Regions from separate parts of the Streptomyces sp. NPDC043896 genome, predicted to be linked through region 1. Evidence: riboswitches for the same ligand, from Rfam matches in the RefSeq annotation. Region 1 holds a riboswitch; each other region holds the start of a gene.

Region 1 (7,040 bases):
GCCACGGTGAACACGAGGGCCTCCCGGCCCGGGTCCACCGCCGAGAAGTGGATCACCTTGGCGTTCTCGGAGAGCTTGATGCCCGCCATGCCGCCCGCCGGACGCCCCTGGGGACGGACCTGGCCGGCCGGGTAGCGCAGCAGCTGGGCGTCGTCGGTGATGAAGACCAGGTCCTCCTCGCCCGTGCGCAGCTCGACCGCGCCGACGATCCGGTCGCCCTCCTTGAGGGTGATGACCTCCAGCTCGTCCTTGTTCGCCGGGTAGTCGGGCACGACGCGCTTGACGACGCCCTGCTCGGTGCCCAGGGCCAGCCCCTGCGAGGACTCGTCGAGCGAGAGCAGACAGACCACCGTCTCGTCCGTCTCCAGCCCGGAGAGGAACTCCGTCACCGGCGCGCCGCCGGCCAGGTTCGGCGCGGCCGCCGTGTCCGGCAGCTGCGGCAGGTCGATCACCGGGAGCCGCAGCAGGCGGCCGGAGGAGGTGACCGCGCCCACGTCGGCCCGGGCGGTCGCCGCGACCTGCGAGACGATCACGTCGTGCTTCGCGCGGGCGGCACCCTCCTCCACGGGCAGCGGGTCGGCGTTCGCCGTACGGGCCAGCAGGCCGGTGGAGGACAGCAGCACCCGGCACGGGTCGTCCGCGACCTCCAGCGGGACCGACGCCACCGAGGTGCCCGCCGACTCCAGCAGCACGGTGCGCCGCTCGGTGCCGAACTTCTTCGCCACCGCGGCCAGTTCCGAGGAGACCAGCTTGCGCAGCGCGGCGTCCGACTCCAGGATCCCGGTCAGCTCGTCGATCTCGCCGGTCAGCCGGTCGCGCTCGGACTCCAGCTCGATCCGGTCGAAGCGGGTGAGCCGGCGCAGGGGCGTGTCCAGGATGTACTGGGTCTGGACCTCGCTCAGCGAGAAGCGCTCCATCAGGCGCTCCTTGGCCTGCGCGGAGTTGTCGCTGTCGCGGATGATCCGGATGACCTCGTCGATGTCGAGCAGGGCCACCAGCAGGCCCTCGACCAGGTGCAGCCGGTCGCGGCGCTTGCCCCGGCGGAACTCGCTGCGCCGGCGCACGACCTCGAAGCGGTGGTCGAGGTAGACCTCCAGCAGCTCCTTGAGGCCCAGCGTCAGCGGCTGCCCGTCGACCAGCGCGACGTTGTTGATGCCGAAGGACTCCTCCATCGGCGTCAGCTTGTACAGCTGCTCCAGCACGGCCTCCGGGTGGAAGCCGTTCTTGATCTCGATGACCAGGCGCAGGCCGTGCGAGCGGTCCGTGAGGTCCTTGACGTCGGCGATGCCCTGGAGCTTCTTCGAGCCGACCAGGTCCTTGATCTTCGCGATGACCTTCTCGGGACCGACCGTGAAGGGCAGTTCGGTGACGACCAGGCCCTTGCGGCGCGCGGTGACGTCCTCCACGGAGACGGTCGCGCGGATCTTGAAGGTGCCGCGGCCGTTCTCGTAGGCGTCCTTGATCCCGGACAGGCCCACGATCCGGCCGCCGGTGGGCAGGTCGGGACCCGGCACGAAGCGCATCAGCGCCTCCAGGTCCGCCTCCGGGTACCGGATCAGGTGCCGGGCGGCCGCGATGACCTCGCCCAGGTTGTGCGGGGCCATGTTGGTGGCCATGCCGACGGCGATGCCGGAGGCGCCGTTGACGAGGAGGTTCGGGTAGGCCGCCGGGAGGGCGACGGGCTCCCGCTCCTGGCCGTCGTAGTTGGCGGTGAAGTCGACCGTGTCCTCGTCGATCGACTCCGTCATCAGCGACGTGGCGTCGGCCATCCGGCACTCGGTGTAGCGCATCGCGGCCGGCGGGTCGTCGTTGCCGAGCGAGCCGAAGTTGCCGTGGCCGTCGACCAGCGGCAGCCGCATCGAGAAGGGCTGGGCCATGCGCACGAGGGCGTCGTAGATCGACGCGTCGCCGTGCGGGTGCAGCTTGCCCATGACCTCGCCGACGACGCGGGCGCACTTGACGTACCCCCGGTCGGGCCGCAGGCCCATCTCGTTCATCTGGTAGACGATGCGCCGGTGCACCGGCTTCATGCCGTCGCGGGCGTCGGGCAGGGCGCGGGAGTAGATCACCGAGTACGCGTACTCGAGGAAGGAGCCCTGCATTTCGTCGACGACGTCGATGTCGAGGATCTTCTCCTCGAAATCCTCCGGCGGCGGGGTCTTCGTGCTGCGGCGGGCCATCGCTGCGCGGCTCCTTAACCAAGGTTCGGGGTGTACTGGGGGGATCTGGCGTGGTTGACGCGGACCATTGTGGCCCGAGGCGCCGACAACGCCGACTCCGACCCCGGGGGTCCCCCCGTACGGAGTGCGGGGGAGTGACCCGGGAACTTATCCGGCTGTCGGCGCGCTTGCATACAGTGGCAGGTCTGACACAAATCTCTGCATCGCGATCGAAGGGACCACATGCCCATGGGTCACACGGCCACAGCTCAGGCCGGCTCCGGCGGCCTGACAGCGACCGAGCACCGGCTGGCCAACGGCCTGCGCGTGGTGCTGTCCGAGGACCACCTCACTCCGGTCGCCGCCGTCTGCCTCTGGTACGACGTCGGCTCGCGCCACGAAGTCAAGGGGCGCACCGGTCTGGCTCACCTCTTCGAGCACCTGATGTTCCAGGGTTCGGCGAGCGTACCGGGCAACGGCCACTTCGAGCTCGTCCAGGGCGCCGGCGGCTCCCTGAACGGCACCACGAGCTTCGAGCGGACCAACTACTTCGAGACGATGCCGGCGCACCAGCTGGAGCTCGCCCTGTGGCTGGAGGCGGACCGCATGGGCTCGCTGCTCGCGGCCCTGGACGACGAGTCCATGGAGAACCAGCGCGACGTCGTCAAGAACGAGCGCCGCCAGCGGTACGACAACGTCCCGTACGGCACGGCGTTCGAGAAGCTGACCGCCCTCGCCTACCCGGAGGGCCACCCGTACCACCACACCCCGATCGGCTCCATGGCCGACCTGGACGCCGCCTCCCTGGAGGACGCGCGCAACTTCTTCCGTACGTACTACGCGCCCAACAACGCCGTGCTGTCGGTCGTGGGCGACATCGACCCCGAGCGGACCCTCGCCTGGATCGAGAAGTACTTCGGCACCATCCCGGCGCACGACGGCAAGCAGCCGCCGCGCGACGGCACCCTCCCCGAGGTCATGGGCGGGCAGCTGCGCGAGGAGATCGTCGAGGAGGTCCCGGCCCGCGCGCTGATGGCCGCCTACCGCCTGCCGCACGACGGCACCCGCGAGTGCGACGCCGCCGACGTGGCGCTGACGGTGCTGGGCGGCGGCGAGTCCTCCCGCCTGCACAACCGCCTGGTACGCCGCGACCAGACGGCCGTCGCGGCCGGCTTCGGCATGCTGCGCCTGGCCGGAGCGCCCTCGCTGGGCTGGCTGGACGTCAAGACCTCCAGCGGCGTCGAGGTGCCCGCCATCGAGGCGGCCGTCGACGAGGAGCTCGCCCGGTTCGCCGCCGAGGGCCCCACCGCCGAGGAGATGGAGCGCGCGCAGGCGCAGCTGGAGCGCGAGTGGCTGGACCGGCTGAGCACGGTGGCCGGCCGCGCCGACGAACTGTGCCGCTACGCGGTGCTGTTCGGCGACCCCCAGCTCGCCCTGACCGCCGTCCAGCGGGTGCTGGACGTCACCGCCGAGGAGGTGCAGGCCGTGGCCGCGGCCCGGCTGCGCCCCGACAACCGCGCGGTGCTGGTCTACGAGCCGCTGGGCGGCGCCGAGGCCCACGAGACCGAGCAGCACGACGAGAACGAAGGGGCGGAGCAGTGAGCGACACCGCAGCCGTCACGATGACCTTCCACCCGCGGCCGGAGGCCGGCGAGGCGAAGCCGTGGGCCTTCCCGGCCCCCGAGCGCGCCACGCTCCCCAACGGCCTGACCCTGCTGCGCTGCCACCGCCCCGGCCAGCAGGTCGTGGCGGTCGAGGTCAACCTCGCCGCGCCGCTGGACGCCGAGCCCGAGGGCCTCGACGGCGTGGCCACGATCATGGCCCGCGCCCTGTCCGAGGGCACCGACAAGCACTCCGCCGAGGAGTTCGCCGCCGAGCTGGAGCGCTGCGGCGCCACGCTCGACGCCCACGCCGACCACCCCGGCCTGCGGGTCTCCCTGGAGGTCCCGGCCTCCCGGCTGCCCAAGGCCCTCGCGCTGCTCGCCGAGGCCCTGAGCGCGCCCGCCTTCGCCGACGGCGAGGTCGACCGGCTGGTGCGCAACCGGCTCGACGAGATCCCGCACGAGCTGGCCAACCCGCAGCGCCGCGCCGCCAAGGAGCTCTCCAAGGAGCTCTTCCCGGCGACGCTGCGCATGTCCCGCCCGCGCCAGGGCACCGAGGAGACGGTCGCGCGGATCGACTCCGGGGCCGTACGCGCCTTCTACGAGGCCCACGTGCGCCCCTCCACCGCCACCGCGGTGGTGGTCGGCGACCTGACCGGGATCGACCTGGACGCCCTCCTGGCGGACACCCTGGGCGCCTGGACCGGCGACACCGCCGCGCCCCGCCCCGTCCAGCCGGTGACGGCCGACGACACGGGCCGCGTGGTCATCGTGGACCGGCCGGGCGCCGTCCAGACGCAGCTGCTGATCGGCCGGATCGGGCCGGACCGGCACGACATCGTCTGGGCCCCGCAGGTGCTCGGCACCTACTGCCTCGGCGGCACCCTCACCTCCCGCCTGGACAAGGTGCTGCGCGAGGAGAAGGGCTACACCTACGGCGTGCGGGCCTTCGGCCAGGTGCTGCGTTCCACCGCCGACGGCAAGGGCGCCTCGATGCTCGCCATCAGCGGCTCCGTGGACACCCCCAACACCGGTCCGGCGCTGGAGGACCTGTGGAAGGTGCTGCGCACCCTCGCGGAGGGCGGACTCACCGACGCCGAGCGGGATGTGGCGGTGCAGAACCTGGTGGGCGTGGCCCCCCTGAAGTTCGAGACGGCCGCCTCCGTCGCGGGCACGCTCGCCGACCAGGTGGAGCAGGAGCTGCCGGACGACTACCAGGCGCGGCTGTACGCGCGGCTCGCCGAAACCGGTACGGCGGAGGCCACTTCGGCCGTGGTGAACGCCTTCCCGGTGGACCGTCTGGTCACCATCCTGGTGGGCGACGCGGCGCAGATCGAGGAGCCGGTCCTGGCGCTCGGGATCGGTGAGGTCACCGTCGTCTCCAACTGAGCGGCGCGAGACCCGAGACGGGCCGGAAACCGGCCCGTTTCCAGGGGGCTCCGGTGGAACATCCACCGGAGCCCCCTTTGTCCGTTTTGGTGGCGTGGTTGCAGGTATGCGGTGTGGCGTACGCAACAAAAGCGCTCGTCTGTTTGGCGATTGACTGATGATCCGCCTAGCGTCGGCCGTGCTGTTCGTCAGTTTGTACCCGCCGCAACCGCGGCACCGGACAGCGATCGCCGAGTCCCCGTCAGGCGCGAGCCTGGGGAGCCGGGGACCCACATGAGTCCCTGGGGTGAATCGGACCCTCTCGCAAGAGGAGGCCCGTAGGAGACCTTCCTGCTCCGAACCCGTCAGCTAACCCGGTAGGCGAGAGGGAAGGAAAGGATCACCCCCTTCATGGCGTTTGGCAGTCGTGCCGCCGGTTCTGGTAAGCACCGTGGTTCCAGCCGTCTGAGCCGCAAGACCGCCGGCTACGCCGGCATCGCCGCCCTCGCCACCACGGGCGTGGTCGGCACCCTGGCCGCTCCGGCCTTCGCGGCGGACAACAGCAGCGCCCCGTCCATGGAGGACACCGGTCAGAACGCGATCGTCGTCGCCGACGGTCTGCAGGACGACATCGAGGTCCAGGCCGCCACGCAGCAGAGCGCCGCCGAGGCCGCCGCCGCGCAGGCGCAGGCCGAGGCCGAGGCGAAGCAGCGGGCCGCCGAGGCCAAGCGCGTCGCCGAGGCCCAGGAGAAGGCCGAGCGCGAGGCCGCCGAGAAGGCCGCCAAGGAAGAGGCCCGCAAGCGCCTCAACACCTTCGTCTCCCCCATCGAGGGCTCGTACGTCAGCACCTCGTACGGCGCGGGCGGCGGCATGTGGTCCTCCGGCAGCCACACGGGCATCGACTTCCACGCCGACTCCGGCACCTCCGTGCGCGCGGTGGGCGCGGGTACCGTCGTCGAGGCCGGCTGGGGCGGCGCCTACGGCAACAACGTGGTGATCCGCCACAACGACGGCACGTACACCCAGTACGGCCACCTGAACTCGCTGAGCGTCTCCGCCGGCCAGACCGTCGCCCCGGGCCAGCAGATCGGCCTGTCGGGCTCCACCGGCAACTCCAGCGGCCCGCACCTGCACTTCGAGGCCCGTACCGGCGCCACGTACGGCACGGACATCAACCCGCTGGCCTACCTGCGCAGCCACGGCGTGGGCATCTGACCCGCAGCACGCGCTTCACCGAAGAAGGCCCCGGCTCACCGAGCCGGGGCCTTCTCCGTCGTTCCGGCACTCCGCTCGCCGCGTCCGCCGCCTCTCTCCGGCCACGGGCCGTGGCGCCGTCGGCCGTTTCCGATTTCCGGGCTTCTCCGGGGATTGTCGTGTGTTGCAATAGAGTCGCAGTGCGGCCACGATAAACCGAATCGAAACCAGCGGAGGTCCGGCCTTGCGTATTCCGGCGCATTCGGTGTGCACAGCGATCCGCGACGACATCGTCTCCGGATTCTTCGGGCCGGGCAGCCGGCTGACCGAGGAGGTGCTCGCCCGCCGCTACGGGGTCTCGCGCGTCCCCGTCCGCGAGGCGCTGAGGACGCTGGAGTCCGAGGGGTTCGTCACCACGCGGCGGCACGCGGGCGCCTGCGTGGCCGAGCCGACCCGGCAGGAGGCCGCCGACCTCCTGGAGCTGCGCGTGCTGCTGGAGCCGCTCGCCGCCTCCCGGGCCGCCCGCCGGCGCACGGACGCCCACCTGAAGGTGCTGCGCGGCCTGGTCAGGCTGGGCCGGGACCGGGCCGAGCGGGCCCAGGGGGAGGACCTGCGGGCCCTGGGGGGCTGGTTCCACGAGACCCTGGCCCAGGCCTCGGGCAGCCCGGGGCTGATCACCCTGCTGACCCAGACCCGGCGCAAGATCGCCTGGATGTAC
Region 2 (7,040 bases), on a different contig from region 1:
GTCCTGCCAGCGGGCCTTCTCGTCGCGGAGCTGTTCGAGGCGCTTGCGCGCGGTGTCGGCGGCCCGCTGCTGGTCCGTGATCTCCGAGCGCTGGGAGACGTACTGGCGCATCGGATACGCGAGGGCGACGACCAGCGTACAGAGGACGAGGACCAGCAGTGCCGCGCGGCCGGTGAGCCGGCTGCGGCGGATGTGCCGGCGGGACTGCGAGCGGTAGACGTGGGCCGCGGTCCGTTCGCCGAGCTGTTTGAGCCGGGTCGCCGTCGAGAAGGTGGAGAACCGATCCCGGTTCCCGGCCATAACCCCGCCTCCCCTGTGCGCGCACTACGCAATACGTCCCCGCACACGGTACGGGACCGAGTGCGGGGACGTACGGAGGCTGGGACCCCAGGGGTGTCCCCCCGGGGTGCCGCCCTGAGGCGGCGTCAGCCCTCGGGGCCGTGTCAGCCCTTGAAGCGCGGGAAGGCGGAGCGGCCCGCGTACACGGCGGCGTCGTCGAGGATCTCCTCGATGCGCAGCAGCTGGTTGTACTTGGCGACGCGGTCCGAGCGGGCCGGGGCGCCGGTCTTGATCTGGCCGCAGTTCACGGCGACGGCGAGGTCGGCGATGGTGACGTCCTCGGTCTCGCCGGAGCGGTGCGACATCATGCACTTGAAGCCGTTGCGCTGGGCCATCTCGACGGCGTCGAGGGTCTCGGTCAGGGAGCCGATCTGGTTCACCTTCACGAGCAGGGCGTTCGCGGAGCCCTCCTCGATGCCGCGGGCGAGGCGCTCGGGGTTGGTGACGAAGAGGTCGTCGCCGACGATCTGGACCTTGGAGCCCAGGCGGTCGGTGATGGTCTTCCAGCCGGCCCAGTCGTCCTCGAACAGCGGGTCCTCGATGGAGACCAGCGGGTACGCCTCGACGAGCTCGGCGTAGTAGTCGGTCATCTCGGCGGCCGAGCGGGACTGGCCCTCGAACTCGTACTTGCCGTCCTTGTAGAACTCGGACGCGGCGACGTCGAGCGCGAGCGCGATGTCCTTGCCCGGGGTGTAGCCGGCCTGCTTGACGGCCTCGATGATGAGGTCGAGCGCGGCGCGGTTGGACTCCAGGTTCGGGGCGAAGCCGCCCTCGTCGCCCAGGCCGGTGGAGAGGCCCTTGTTGTGCAGGACCTTCTTGAGGGTGTGGTAGACCTCGGCACCCCAGCGCAGCGCCTCGGAGAAGGACTCCGCGCCGATCGGGGCGATCATGAACTCCTGGATGTCGACGTTGGAGTCGGCGTGCGACCCACCGTTGAGGATGTTCATCATCGGAACGGGCAGCAGGTGCGCGTTCGGGCCGCCGAGGTAGCGGAACAGCGGGAGGTCCGAGGCCTCGGACGCGGCGTGGGCGACGGCGAGGGACACGCCGAGGATGGCGTTGGCGCCGAGGGAGCCCTTGTTGTCGGTGGCGTCCAGGTCGAACATGGCCTGGTCGATCAGGCGCTGCTCGGTGGCGTCGTAGCCGACGAGCTCCGGGCCGATCTGCTCGATGACGGCGAGGACGGCCTTCTCCACGCCCTTGCCCATGTAACGGTTGGGGTCACCGTCGCGGAGCTCGATGGCCTCGAAGGCACCGGTGGAGGCGCCGGACGGAACGGCAGCACGGCCGGTGCTGCCGTCGTCGAGGCCCACCTCGACCTCGACCGTGGGGTTGCCTCGGGAGTCCAGGATTTCCCGGGCTACGACGACGTCGATGGACGGCACGAGCATCTCCTTCTGGGATGTGACGCTGGGTGTGCGGTGGCGCGTGGGCCGTGGGCCGGCCCTGCCGCCTAGAGCCTAACCGGCTTCGGGCGGTGGGCTGCCCGACCGCCCGGGTCCTGGGACGAAAAAGGGGCCGAATACCCGTCTTCCTGGACATAGGACCCTCGATTCTCCGCGTTCCGCGGGAGGTCCGATGCCGGAGGCCGGTGTTCCGGTTCCGCTGTGCGGGTACCGGCGGACGACATGCCGCCGCCCGGCGCGTGGGGGGATACGCGCCGGGCGGCGGGGACGCTGCGGGGCGCAGCGAGTGTTACGCGGAGATTCAGGCGAGCTTCAGCTTCTGGCCCGGGAAGATCAGGTCGGCGTCGGAGACGCTGTCCTTGTTGAGCTCGAACAGCTTCTCCCAGCCGCCCTTGACCTTGTTGGCGTCGGCGATGCTGCCGAGGGTGTCGCCTTCCTTGACCGTGTAGGTGCCGGTGCCCGACTTCGGGGCCTCGGTCTTCGGGGTCGACGGCTTGGACGGGGTCCAGTTGCCGGAGCCCGAGCCGGAGCCCTTGGTCTCGGTGTCGGCCTTCGGCGTGGACGGCTTGGCCGGAGCGGGCTTCGCCGGGGCGGGCTTGGCCGGGGCCGGCTTGGAGGGCTTCGCCGGGGCGGGCTTGGCCGGGGTGGTCGAGCCGCCGCCGTTGTAGGCGGACTTCGACAGGCCGACGCCGCAGTGCGGCCAGGCGCCCTTGCCCTGGCCCTTGAGGACCTTCTCGGCGATGGCTATCTGCTGGGCCTTGGTGGCCTGGTTGGCCTGCGCGGCGTACGCCTTGCCGCCGTAAGCGGCCCACGTGGAGGACGAGAACTGCAGGCCGCCGTAGTAGCCGTTGCCGGTGTTGATGGACCAGTTGCCACCGGACTCGCAGGCGGCGACCTTGTCCCACTCGGCGGCCGTGGCGGCGCTGGCCGTACCGGCGGTCATCAGCGGGGCCGCGACGGCGACACCGGCGACACCGGCGAGCGTGACGATGCGGGCGGCCTTGGAGCCGCGACGGTGCTTGCCCTTGCCGGAAAGCAGCATGGAGTTCTCCTCACCGACGCCTTCGAGGTGAGCTGTCGGGTTCGGGCGGATGAGTGCCCGGTCACGCGGCGCGGCGCGTGTCTTCACCCCTAGCCGGTACCCGGACCGTCTCTCAACGGCCTTTCCCGGCGCCTACCTTGGTTCCCCCGCTCCTGCCTTCGGCGCTTGCGCGACGACTGTTCCCCCCGTCCGCCGGCAGGATTCGGCGATGCGGTCGAAGGAGCTCGCGGTGGCGAGCGATTCAGAAGGTAGACAGGTCTCTCCCCGATGTTCAACGTGTGATTTTGGGGAGAAACCGGCCTACTTGCCTTCCTCCTGAGCACGTTTGTGCAGGTGAGGGGCGGGTTTCCGGAAGTTCCGGAATGAGACACGCCAGTTGGCAGGAAGAGATGCATGTCTCATTTGACGATAACGGACATTCAACTCTTAAAGGATGTCCGAACTGCCCCCTATTTCTTGGTTAGATCCAGGTTCTGGCCGGGCTTGATGAGGTCGGCGTCCTCGCCGATGACCTGCTCGTTGGCCTTGTAGAGCTCGCCCCATCCGCCCTGCACGCCCTTGGCGTTGGCGATGTCCGAGAGGCTGTCGCCCGGCTTCACGGTGTACGTCGGGCCCGCGGGGGCCGCTGACGCCGTGCCAGGTGCCGCCGGCACCTCGACCGCGGCCGGGCCGCGGTGCTTGCCGGAGCCGTCGCCCGCCTCGGCGGACGGGGTGCCGGAGGGGGTGCCGGTGGGGGCGCCCGGGGTGGCGGGGGCGGTGGGCGTGACGCCCGGGGCGGGCGTGGCGCCCGGCGTGGCCGGGGTCGTCGGGGTGCCCGGGGAGGGCGTGGCGCCCGGCGCCGTGGGGGTGCCGGGGGTGGGGGTGCCGGGGGTGGGCGTGCCGGGAGTGGGCGTGCCGGGGGTGGAGGGCTGGACGGTGAAGTCCGGCTCGGGCATGACGGGCAGTCCGCTGGAGGGGCCCAGCGGGTAGTCCGGCAGTCCGCTCGGGCCGGTGGTGGGCGTGCCGGGCGCCGGGGTCGGGGCCCCGAAGTCCGTGGAGGGCTTGCCCTTGCCGGTGGCCGGCACCGAGTCGTCGGGCCGGCTCGGGGTGGGCGCGACGGGCCCCGGGTCCAGCTTGTCGCCCGGGTCCACCTCGGGCGCGGGGCCCTGCTGGGTGAGTCCGGCCGAGGCGGCGCACAGCGGCCACGCCTGGGGGCCCTGGGAGGCCAGCACGCGCTCGGCGACCGCGATCTGCTGGGAGCGGCTGGCGAGGTCCGGGCGCTCCGCGTACGCGAGTCCGCCCGCGTTGCGCCACTGCTCCAGGGTGAACTGCAGCCCGCCGTAGGCACCGCTGCCGGAGTTCGCGCTCCAGGTGCCGCCGCTCTCGCAGTCGGCGACCTTGTCCCACGTGGCGGTGTCGGCCGCGTTGGCGCCGGTGGCGGCGAGCAGCGGCAGGGCCAGCGCGGATCCGGTCACTCCTGCGGTGACGACGATCGCGGGTACCTGGCGGGGGCGTCTGTGGCGGCCGTTCCCGGGAAGCATGAGGCTGCACCTTTCGCATAACGGCGGGGTAACGGCAGAACCTAGCCGCCTTCGAACGGATGTCACAAGTTCGGGAGTGGACTGACTTCCGGTCAGTCCCGGTTCGCTTCCGGCTTCGTTTCGTTCGGGACTGTGAAGCGGACGGGGAGGGTGCGCAGGCCCCGCATGATGAGACCGCCCCGCCAGCGCAGGTCCGCGGGGGGAATCGCAAGTTCCAGATCCGGCAGACGCTTCAGCAAAGTTCCGAGGGCCGTCTGCCCTTCGAGCCGGGCGAGCGGAGCACCGAGGCAGTAGTGGATCCCGTGGCCGTATCCGAGGTGCTGGTTGTCACTCCGGGAGAGGTCCAGGGTGTCCGGTTCGGCGAACCGCTCCGGGTCGCGGTCGGCCGCCGCGAGGACGACGAGCACCGGGTCCCCGGCCGCGATGTCCCGGCCGCCCAGGGTCAGCGGGCGGGTGGCGAACCGCCAGGTGGCGAGCTCCACGGGGCCGTCGTAGCGCAGCAGTTCCTCGACGCCGGTCTCCAGCAGCGCGCTCTCCCCGGCGGCCAGGGAGGCCTGGAGGCGCTCGCGCTGGTCCGGGTTCATGAAGAGGGAGTGGATGCCGTTGCCGATGAGGTTCACGGTCGTCTCGAAGCCGGCGAAGAGCAGGATGAAGGCCATCGCCGTGGCCTCGGCCTCCGTCAGGTGGTCTCCGTGGTCACTCGCCCGGATCAGATCGGAAATGAGGTCATTGCCCAGATCATCCCGCTTGCGGTGGATCAGTTCCCCGAGATAGGTGCGCATCTGCTTCACCGAGCGGGCGACCCCGCCGCGCGGCCCGCCGCCGTGGCGGATCATCATCCCCGCCCAGTCGCGGAAGTCGTCCTGGTCCTCGCGCGGTACGCCGAGCATCTCGCAGATGGCGTAGATGGGGAGCGGAAAGGCGAACTCGTGGATGAGGTCCGCCTCCCCCTTCCCGGCGCCGTGCTGCTTTCCCACGATCTGGTCGATGAGGTGGTCGGTCAGCTCCTGCACGCGCGGGGTGAACTCGGCCACGCGGCGCGGGGTGAACGCCTTCGACACCAGCCGCCGCAGCCGGGTGTGGTCCGGCGGGTCGATGTTCAGCAGGTGCGTCATCAGCTCCGCCTTGCGCTCCCCCGGGATCCCGGTCTTGCCCTTGGCGTGCGCCGGCTCCGCGTGGTGCGCCGGGTTCTTGCTCAGCCGCTGGTCGGCGAGGGCCTGGCGGGCGTCGGCGTACCGGGTCACCAGCCAGGCCTCGACCCCGCTGGGGAGCCGGGTGCGGTGCACCGGGGAGTGCTCGCGCAGCCAGGCGTAGGCCGGGTAGGGGTCGGTCGCGAACTCCCAGTCGAAGAGGGTCGGCCCCTGGGGGCGGGACGGGTCGGCCTGGGCGGCGGGGGTCTGATCGTGCACCCGTCGACCGTATCCCGGCGCGCCGCGGACCATCCCTTATGGCCGCTTCGTCGCGGCTGTCCGCAGATCGGACATCACTTGACGTCAGGTTCTGCGACATTCCTACTTTCGGTTCTGTGGATGTGAGGATCTTGAAAAGCAGCTTCGCGGTGGTGGAGAGACGGGCCGAGCACGCGGTCAAGTACTTCTACTCCCACCTCTTCTGGCACAACCCCGGGCTCCGCGAACTCTTCCCGGACTCCTCCGAGGACATGGAGCGCCAGCGCGACCGGCTCTTCGCCGCGCTCACCCATGTCGTCGGCCACCTGGAGAGCGACACCCTCATCCCCTACCTGCGCGACCTCGGACGCGACCACCGCAAGTTCCTCGTCGGCCCCGAGCACTACGCCGCCGTCGGCGTCAGCCTGCTCGCCGCGCTCGCCGAGACCTCCGGCGACGCCTGGATCCCGGCCGTCGAGAAGGCCTGGTGCGAGGCCTACCAGTTCATCGCCGACGCGATGACCGCCGGCGCCGCCGACAGCGGCGACCCTCCCTGGTGGGAGGCCGAGGTCGTGCGGCACCTCCAGTACGGCGAGGACATCGGCGTGCTCACCCTCGCACCGCGCACCCCCCTGCCCTACCGGCCCGGCCAGTACGTCAGCGTGAGCAGCGACCGCGTCCCGACCACCTGGCGCACGTACTCCCTCGGCAACGCGCCCCGCCCCGACGGCACCGTGGACCTCCACGTCAGCCGGATCGACGGCGGCCGGCTCAGCACCGCCCTGGTCCGCGACGTCCTGCCCGGCGAGGTCCTGCGGCTCGGCGCCCCCGGCGGACAGCTGACCCTGCGCCGCGAGGACCGCCCCCTCACCTTCATCGCCGCCGGCACCGGCTGGGCGCCCGTACGGGCCCTGGTGGAGGAACTCGTGCAGCACCCTCCCGACCACGACGTACGGCTCTTCGTCGTCGCGCGGGACGCCGCCCATCTCTACGACCGGCCCCTGATCGACGAGTACGCCGCCGCCTGCCGCTGGCTCGGCGTCACCTACATCACCCCCGCCCCCGGCCGGCACCGCAACCAGGCCACCGACCGGCTCGCGACCGCCCTCAGCAACCGGGGCCTGTGGCGGGACCAGGACGTCTACCTCAGCGGGCCCGCCCCGTTCATCGAGGAGACCTCCTACCTCCTGGAGGAACTCGGGGCCCGGCCCGACCGGGTCTTCCACGACGCCGTCCCCGTGGCCTCCGCCCTGCGCGCCCGGCCGCTCGGCTTCGGCGAGTGGTTCCTGCACCGCCCGGCCCCGCACTGGCACAACCCGTCGGCCCGCGCCCCGCGCGAATAGGC
Region 3 (7,040 bases), on a different contig from region 1:
GCCGCTGATCGTGGACGAGGCCGACGTGGAGCGGTTCGTGGGGGCCTTCCGGGAGGTCATGGACGAGGCGCACGGCGGGGGAGGGCTGATGTGGGACTTCGGCCGGACCCTGGTGAAGCAGGCGGTCGGCAACCGCTGAACCGGGTGGCGCCGCCGGAGGGGGCCCGCACGGGCCCCCTCCGGCCGCCCGGGGCCGGTCGCGCCGTCCGGGGTCAGCCTTCGAGGAGCCGGTCCCGCAGCCGGTCCAGGGACTCGGGTGCCAGTGCGAGGCCCTCGGCCAGGTAGCGCTCCACCCCGCCCCACTGCTCGTCGACGACCGCGAAGGCGGCGAGCAGGTACTCCGCGCGGGCGTCGAACAGCGGCGCCAGCAGCTCCATCACCTCGGGGGAGCGGGCCTCGGGCGCGTCGCTGCCCCGGCGCACCCGGTAGCGGTTGTGGGGGGCGTTGGACTTCAGGTAGTCGGCCACGATGGCCTCGCGTTCCACGCCCAGCGCGAGCAGGGTCACCGCGACCGACAGTCCCGCCCGGTCCTTGCCCGCGGCGCAGTGCATCAGCGCCGGCACGCTGTCCAGCGCGAGCGCGTGCAGGACGCGGCCGTGTTCGGCCGTGCGGGTGCGGATGATCGTGCGGTAGGAGTCGGTCATGCGGGCGGCGGCCCTGCCCTCGCCGAGGAGGCCGCGGAGCTGGTCGAGCTCGCCGTCGCGGACCATCTTCCAGAACTCCCGGCCGTCGGCGGGGTCCGTCAGCGGGATGTTCACGTTGCGCACGCCCGGCAGTTCGACGTCAGGTCCCTCCAGGGCCTGGTCGGCTCCGTTGCGGAAGTCGAAGACGGTGTGCAGCCCCAGCGAGGCGAGGAACTCTGCGTCGGTTTCGGTGGCATGTGCGAGATGTCCGCTTCGAAACAGTCGTCCCGGCCTGACCCTCCGTCCGTCCGTGGTCGGCAGCCCGCCCACGTCACGGAAGTTGCGCACTCCGGTCAGCTCCGCACCCGGGTCGGGGGCCGCCGGAAGGGGCTGGGGTATCTGCTGGGTCACGTGTACTCCTCCGCTTGGTCTGTGGTGTCCGAATTGGTCCGGTTGGGAACAACTTGCCATACGTGGAGGCGAGATCGGGCCGAGCGCCGTGAGCCAGATCATACGGTGACCGTGCGTGCCTGATCGCAAGAACCGAATTGCCTTGTGAGGGCGGTTGTTGATGGTGCGGAATGGACACAGGGTGACCGGAATTCCGTTGATCCCCCATATCTGCGATTCCGTCAGGGAATTCGCGGCTTGTTGCCCGGTGGCCGACTCGATTACCTTCGCGAGCGATCCGGGTGGACCGCCTAATCCTGCCGCCGCCCGGGAACCGCACCCGACCATCGCGCGCGGCAGGAGCGGGGGAACCAGGTAGTCCGCTGTTCCGGAGCACTTCCGGCGCAGCTCGGGGTGAAGCCGAACCGTGCACCGCACGTACGGCCGGACATCTCCAGTCCGAACCCGACAGCTCACCTCGCAGGCGCCGGAGAGGAATTCGCCATGCCCGGAAAGGGTAAGCACCGCCGTCCGAAGTCCCGTTCGATATCCCGCGGCTTCGCCGTCGCCGGGACCGGCGGGGCGGCCCTCGCGCTCCCGCTGATGGGAGCCGCCGGCGCCCAGGCCGCCCCCGCCGCCGCGCCCGCCACGTCGGCGCCCGCCACGTCGGCGCCCGCCACGTCGGCGCCCGCCACGCCGGCGTCCGTCGCGTCGGCTCCGGAGGCGGTCCCGGCCGCGGCCCCCGCCGCCGCGACCACCGTCTACACCGTCGTTGCGGGCGACCACCTCTCGAAGATCGCCGCCGAGCGCCACCTCGACGGCGGCTGGGAGCAGCTGTACGCCGACAACCGCGAGGCCGTCGGTGAGAACCCGTCCCTCATCCACCCGGGCCTCAAGCTGAACCTCGTCGGCGGCCAGGACGCGGCCCCCGCCCCGAAGGCACCTGCGGCCCCGGCCGAGGAGTCCTCCAGTGGTGCTCCGGCCGGCTCCGAGGGCCTGGGCGGCAAGGCGCAGGCGCCGAAGAGCTCGGGCAAGAGCACCGCCGGCAAGCCCGCCCGCACCTCCGGCGGCACGGCCGCGCAGGGCTCCGGCGCCGCGTCCAAGAGCGAGAAGGCCGCCGCTCCCGCGGCCGCCTCCGGCTTCACCGCCCCCGTCGCCGGCGGCGTCTCCACCCGGTACCGGGCCTCCGGCGCCATGTGGTCCTCCGGCTACCACACCGGCGTCGACTTCATCGCGAGCACCGGCACCACCGTCCGGGCCGTCGGCGCGGGCACCGTGGTTTCCGCAGGCTGGGGCGGCGCGTACGGCAACGAGGTCGTCATCCGGCACGCCGACGGCAAGTACTCCCAGTACGGCCACCTCTCCTCGCTGTCCGTCTCGGCGGGCCAGAGCGTCACCGGCGGCCAGACCATCGGACTCTCCGGCTCGACCGGCAACTCGACCGGTCCGCACCTCCACTTCGAGATCCGCACGGGCCAGTCCTACGGCTCGGACATCGACCCGCTCGCCTACCTCCGCTCCAAGGGCGTGAGCATCTGACGGCACCCGCCGTCGGCACCCTGACACGCGTGGGGCCGGGACCCGAGGGGGGTCCCGGCCCCACGTGTACTTATTCCTTATCCCCCGCGTGGTATAGATCACGGTCCGTCAACCCCTCATTACGTTGGCGTAGGTTGGTTGCCAAGGTGAAGGATGTCGTTCCGTGGCAGCGACGAAGACGACACTCAAGACCATCGGCTCGTACGCGGCGATCGGGGACAGCTTCACCGAAGGCGTCGGGGACCCGGGACCCGGGGACTCGTATCTCGGCTGGGCGGACCGGCTCGCCGTACTCCTGGCCGATCAGCGCGACGAACACGACTTCCGGTACGCGAATCTGGCCGTGCGGGGCAAGATCCTCGACCAGATCGTGGCCGACCAGGTCCCGAGAGCCAAGGAGCTCGCCCCCGACCTCGTCACCTTCTGCGCGGGGGGCAACGACATCATCCGCCCCGGCAGCGACCCGGACGACGTCGCGGAGCGGTTCGAGGCGGCCGTCGCCGACCTCACGAACTCCGTCGGCCTCGTGATGATCACCACCGGCTTCGACACCCGGGGCGTTCCGGTCCTCAAGCACCTGCGGGGCAAGATCGCGACGTACAACGTCCACGTCCGCGCCATCGCCGACCGCTACGGCTGCCCCGTGCTCGACCTCTGGTCCCTCAAGACCGTCCAGGACCGCCGCGCCTGGGACGACGACCGGCTGCACCTCTCGCCCGAGGGGCACACCCGCGTCGCGCTGCGCGCCGCGCAGGTCCTCGGGTACGAGGTCCCGGCCGACCCGGACCAGCCCTGGCCGCCCGTCCCGCCGCGCGGATCGGTGGACGTGACCCGGGACAACATCCAGTGGGCGCGCGAGCACCTGGTCCCCTGGATCGGCCGCCGGCTGCGCGGGGAGTCCTCGGGCGACCACGTCGAGGCCAAGCGCCCGGACCTGCTGCCGCTGTGAGCCGACGGGTGCCGGGCGCGGGGTGACCGTACGGGCTCGGGCACGGGCTCGGGGATGCGGGCCCCCGGGTACGGGCACGGGCTCGGGGATGGGGGCGCGGAACCCGGGCGCGGGGTGACGGGTACGGGGTGACGGGCGCGGGGTGACGGGGACGACACGGGGACGGACGGCGCGCGGCGGAATCCTCCGGGGCCGGTGCGCGTTGGGATGGTCGTGGACGTACACCCCGTCCCCGCCCGGCACCGTCACCACCCCGTCCCACACCGCCCCGCACTTCCCAGGAGGCGCCTTGACCGGCTCCCTTCCCCTGCGTCCCCGGCTGCGCGCCCTGCGGCCCGAAGCCTTCGGCGCGGACCCCACCGGCGCACGGCTGGAGCGGATCATGCGCTCGCCGAACTTCGCCGACGGCGTCTTCCAGAACCCGGTCGGGGCCCGGACCAGACCTTCCGGGTCGATGGCGGAATTCGCCAAGATCTACTTCCACAAGGAGCAGCGGGCCCGGCGCAACCCCGGCGCGCCGATCCCGGTCCACCCGACCACCCTCGCCGACCTGGCCAAGCCGCCGGCGAGCGGGCTGCGCCTGACCTGGATGGGCCACTCCAGCGTGCTCGCGGAGATCGACGGACGCCGGGTGCTCTTCGACCCGGTGTGGGGCGAGCGCTGCTCCCCCTTCCCCTTCGCCGGGCCCAAGCGGCTCCACCCCGTGCCGGTGCCGCTGGCCTCGCTGGGCGCCGTCGACGTCGTCGTGATCTCCCACGACCACTACGACCACCTCGACCTCCCCACGATCAAGGCCCTGGCCCGCACGGACACGGTCTTCGCCGTCCCGCTCGGCGTCGGAGCGCACCTGGAGCGCTGGGGAGTCTCCCCGGACCGGCTGCGCGAGCTCGACTGGAACGAGTCCACCGAGGTCGCCGGGCTCACCCTCACCGCCACCCCCGCCCGGCACTTCTGCGGACGCGGCCTGCGCAACCAGCAGTTCACCCTGTGGGCCTCCTGGGTGGTCAGCAGCGGCGAGCACCGGATCTTCCACAGCGGGGACACCGGCTACTTCCCGGGCTTCAAGGAGATCGGCGCCGAGCACGGCCCCTTCGACGCCACGATGATCCAGATCGGCGCCTACTCGGAGTACTGGCCCGACATCCACATGACCCCCGAGGAGGGCATGCGGGCCCACCTCGACCTCCAGGGCGGCGCCCCGCTCGGCACGATGCTGCCGATCCACTGGGGCACCTTCAACCTGGCTCCGCACCCGTGGGACGAGCCCGGCGAGGGCACCGTGACCGCGGCCGGCGCGGCCGGCGCGGCCATCGCCCTGCCGATCCCGGGCCGCCCCTTCGAACCGGGCGCCCCGGACGCCCCGGCCGAACCCTGGTGGCGCCCCTTCGTCGCCGGCCGGCCGACGGTGACGCCCCCCGCCACCATCGTCGTGAGGACACCGGAACCCGCGTTCGACCCCACCCCCCGTGGCGATCTCGACCCGGCGGGCGAACGCTGACCCGAGGCGGGAGCCCCGGCCCGCCGCCGGCGGCTCCCGCGGCGCCGGAACGTCACCTCACACGGCCCGCTCCTTCCACCGGGCCGCCTCCCTGTAGGCCCGGAAGGCCCGCCCGTCCCCCGGGCCGCCCCTGTCCGCACAGTCCTGCCCCAGCCGCTGGTACAGCGCGGCCGCACCGCGTATGTCGCCGGACTCGCCGGTGAGCTGCGCGTGCCGGGCGCGTGCGTCGAGCACGTCCGGGTCCATGGCCCGCGGACCCTCGGCGTGCCGGTGTATGAACTGTTCCAGCCGCCGGATCTCGGCGACGTGCCGCGCGTCCACGTGCGGGACGACGGCGCCGTCGCAGGCGTACTCGACCTGCGCGACCGCCCGTTCCACCGCCCTCGCGTCGGGCGGCCGGTTCTCGGGCTTCTTCTCCAGCAGGCGCATCACGAGGTGGTCCAGCGCCCCGGGGACACCGGGAACCAGCGCGCGAGGAGGGTCGGGGCGCTCCCACCAGTGGTGCCACAGGAGGGCGGCGCGCTCCCGGAGGTGCCCGAAGGGGGGCCGGCCGGTGAGCATCTCGTAGAGCACGCAGCCGAGGGAGTACAGGTCGCTCCGGGGCGTGCCCGCCAGGTCGGAGAGCCGTTCGGGAGACGCGTACGGAAGACTTCCCGCGAAGCCGGAGTGCGAGGACGACCCACCGATCAGGCGGGCCAGCCCGAAGTCCACGATCTTCACCGCCCCGGAGGTGTCGATCATGATGTTGCCCGGCTTCAGGTCCTGGTGGACCACCTCGGCCGCATGGGCGTCGGCGAGCCCGGAGCAGATCTCCTTGGTCCACCGCACCGTCTGCTCCAGGGTGAGCGGCCGTCCCGCTCCCATCAGGGAGGAGAGCGGCGTGCCCTCGATGTACTCCATGACCGAATACAGGACGGTGCCGTCGGAGCCGGCGTCGTAGATCATCGCGACATGGGGATGGTTGCGGACCAGTGCCATGGCCCGGGCTTCCTTCTGGCAGCGCCTGATGGCGGCACGCACCTCGTCCGGCCGTTCGTCGCCGGGCACGGTGGTCGTCTTGACGGCGACCTTGCAGGCCAGGCGCAGATCCCGGCTGAGCCACACCTCCCCCTGGGCGCCGCGGCCCAGAAGCGAGCCGAGCCGGTAGCGGCCGTCGAGGACCTGCCCGGATTCCGGCATCGTCTCACCGCCCTTCCGGGTCCCATGTGCGCAGCTCGGACAGCCGCGCCACGTGCGCGTCCCAGTCGCCGAAGAACCGCACCCGTCCGTCCAGCACCTCGCGCAGCCGCCGCTGGGCGCGCTGCGCCCGGGCGGCTCCGTCCGCACGGACCCTTTTGCGCTCCGCCGGCACACGCGGTACGTCCAACAGCCCCCAGGCCCCGGTGACCACCCCGAGGACGACGCCGAACCACAGGAACGTGCCCGTGAGGAGGAAGGGAGCGAGGACGAGGGCGGTCAGCCCGCCGACGGTTCCCCCGACGCGGCGGGGCAGGCTCCGGTCGACGGCGTCGGCCTCCCGCTCGGTGCGCGCCCGCAGGGCGGCCCCGAGGTCCGCGGAGAGCCCCTCGGAGTCGACGGGTGCGGCCGGGTCGGTCGGCAGCACGGCCCGCCAGCCCTCGATCGCGATGGGCACGGTCTGCTGCCGCCGCCGGTGCGAAGCCGCCAGCATCGCCTCGGAAGCGTCACGGAGACTGGGCCACACCAGCTTCACCGCGAGGCGTCGCGCGTCCTCGCCGAGCGCCACCCGGCCGGGCCGGAACACGGCGCTGTCGAGGAGCGTGGTGAAGTCCGTGACCTCGGCGTCCGCCGCCCGGTCCGGATCGTGTTCCCGTCGCGCGGCCTGCTCGTCGCCGCGGTGCTCTATGAACCGGCGCAACCACTCCATCTCGGCGTGCACCGCGGCCTCGTCGGGTTCCAGATGGCCGATGAGCCGGTCGATGGCCGTCCGCGAGTACCGCCCGTCAGCCGTGTTCCGCGCGGTCCGGTCCGGCGGAGGGAACTCCTTGCGCAGGTGGGACAGGGTGGCCGTGGTGACGGTCGC

Evidence for each region. A riboswitch is a leader RNA that binds a small molecule or an ion and turns the genes downstream of it on or off. The one in region 1 is predicted to bind cyclic di-AMP.
Region 2: linked by a shared signal. The riboswitch ahead of AC069X_RS11405 (transglycosylase family protein) and the one ahead of AC069X_RS07045 (M23 family metallopeptidase) in region 1 are both predicted to bind cyclic di-AMP.
Region 3: linked by a shared signal. The riboswitch ahead of AC069X_RS33315 (M23 family metallopeptidase) and the one ahead of AC069X_RS07045 (M23 family metallopeptidase) in region 1 are both predicted to bind cyclic di-AMP.

Annotation. Positions count from the first base shown of each region.
Region 1 is NZ_JBWKEE010000004.1:120,277-127,316, forward strand. It holds gene AC069X_RS07030 (DNA gyrase/topoisomerase IV subunit A) at 1-2,180, opposite strand, end outside; gene AC069X_RS07035 (M16 family metallopeptidase) at 2,409-3,761, shown strand; gene AC069X_RS07040 (M16 family metallopeptidase) at 3,782-5,149, shown strand; cyclic di-AMP (ydaO/yuaA leader) riboswitch at 5,368-5,527, shown strand; gene AC069X_RS07045 (M23 family metallopeptidase) at 5,540-6,343, shown strand; gene AC069X_RS07050 (GntR family transcriptional regulator) at 6,567-7,040, shown strand, end outside.
Region 2 is NZ_JBWKEE010000006.1:270,571-277,610, reverse strand. It holds gene AC069X_RS11415 (FtsB family cell division protein) at 1-300, opposite strand, end outside; gene eno (phosphopyruvate hydratase) at 444-1,730, opposite strand; gene AC069X_RS11405 (transglycosylase family protein) at 2,047-2,787, opposite strand; cyclic di-AMP (ydaO/yuaA leader) riboswitch at 2,790-2,961, opposite strand; gene AC069X_RS11400 (transglycosylase family protein) at 3,237-4,307, opposite strand; gene AC069X_RS11395 (cytochrome P450 family protein) at 4,400-5,716, opposite strand; gene AC069X_RS11390 (globin domain-containing protein) at 5,839-7,038, shown strand.
Region 3 is NZ_JBWKEE010000031.1:42,332-49,371, reverse strand. It holds gene AC069X_RS33325 (aspartate aminotransferase family protein) at 1-139, shown strand, start outside; gene AC069X_RS33320 (tyrosine-protein phosphatase) at 213-1,034, opposite strand; cyclic di-AMP (ydaO/yuaA leader) riboswitch at 1,352-1,513, shown strand; gene AC069X_RS33315 (M23 family metallopeptidase) at 1,518-2,552, shown strand; gene AC069X_RS33310 (SGNH/GDSL hydrolase family protein) at 2,716-3,501, shown strand; gene AC069X_RS33305 (MBL fold metallo-hydrolase) at 3,791-4,999, shown strand; gene AC069X_RS33300 (serine/threonine-protein kinase) at 5,057-6,178, opposite strand; gene AC069X_RS33295 (hypothetical protein) at 6,183-7,040, opposite strand, start outside.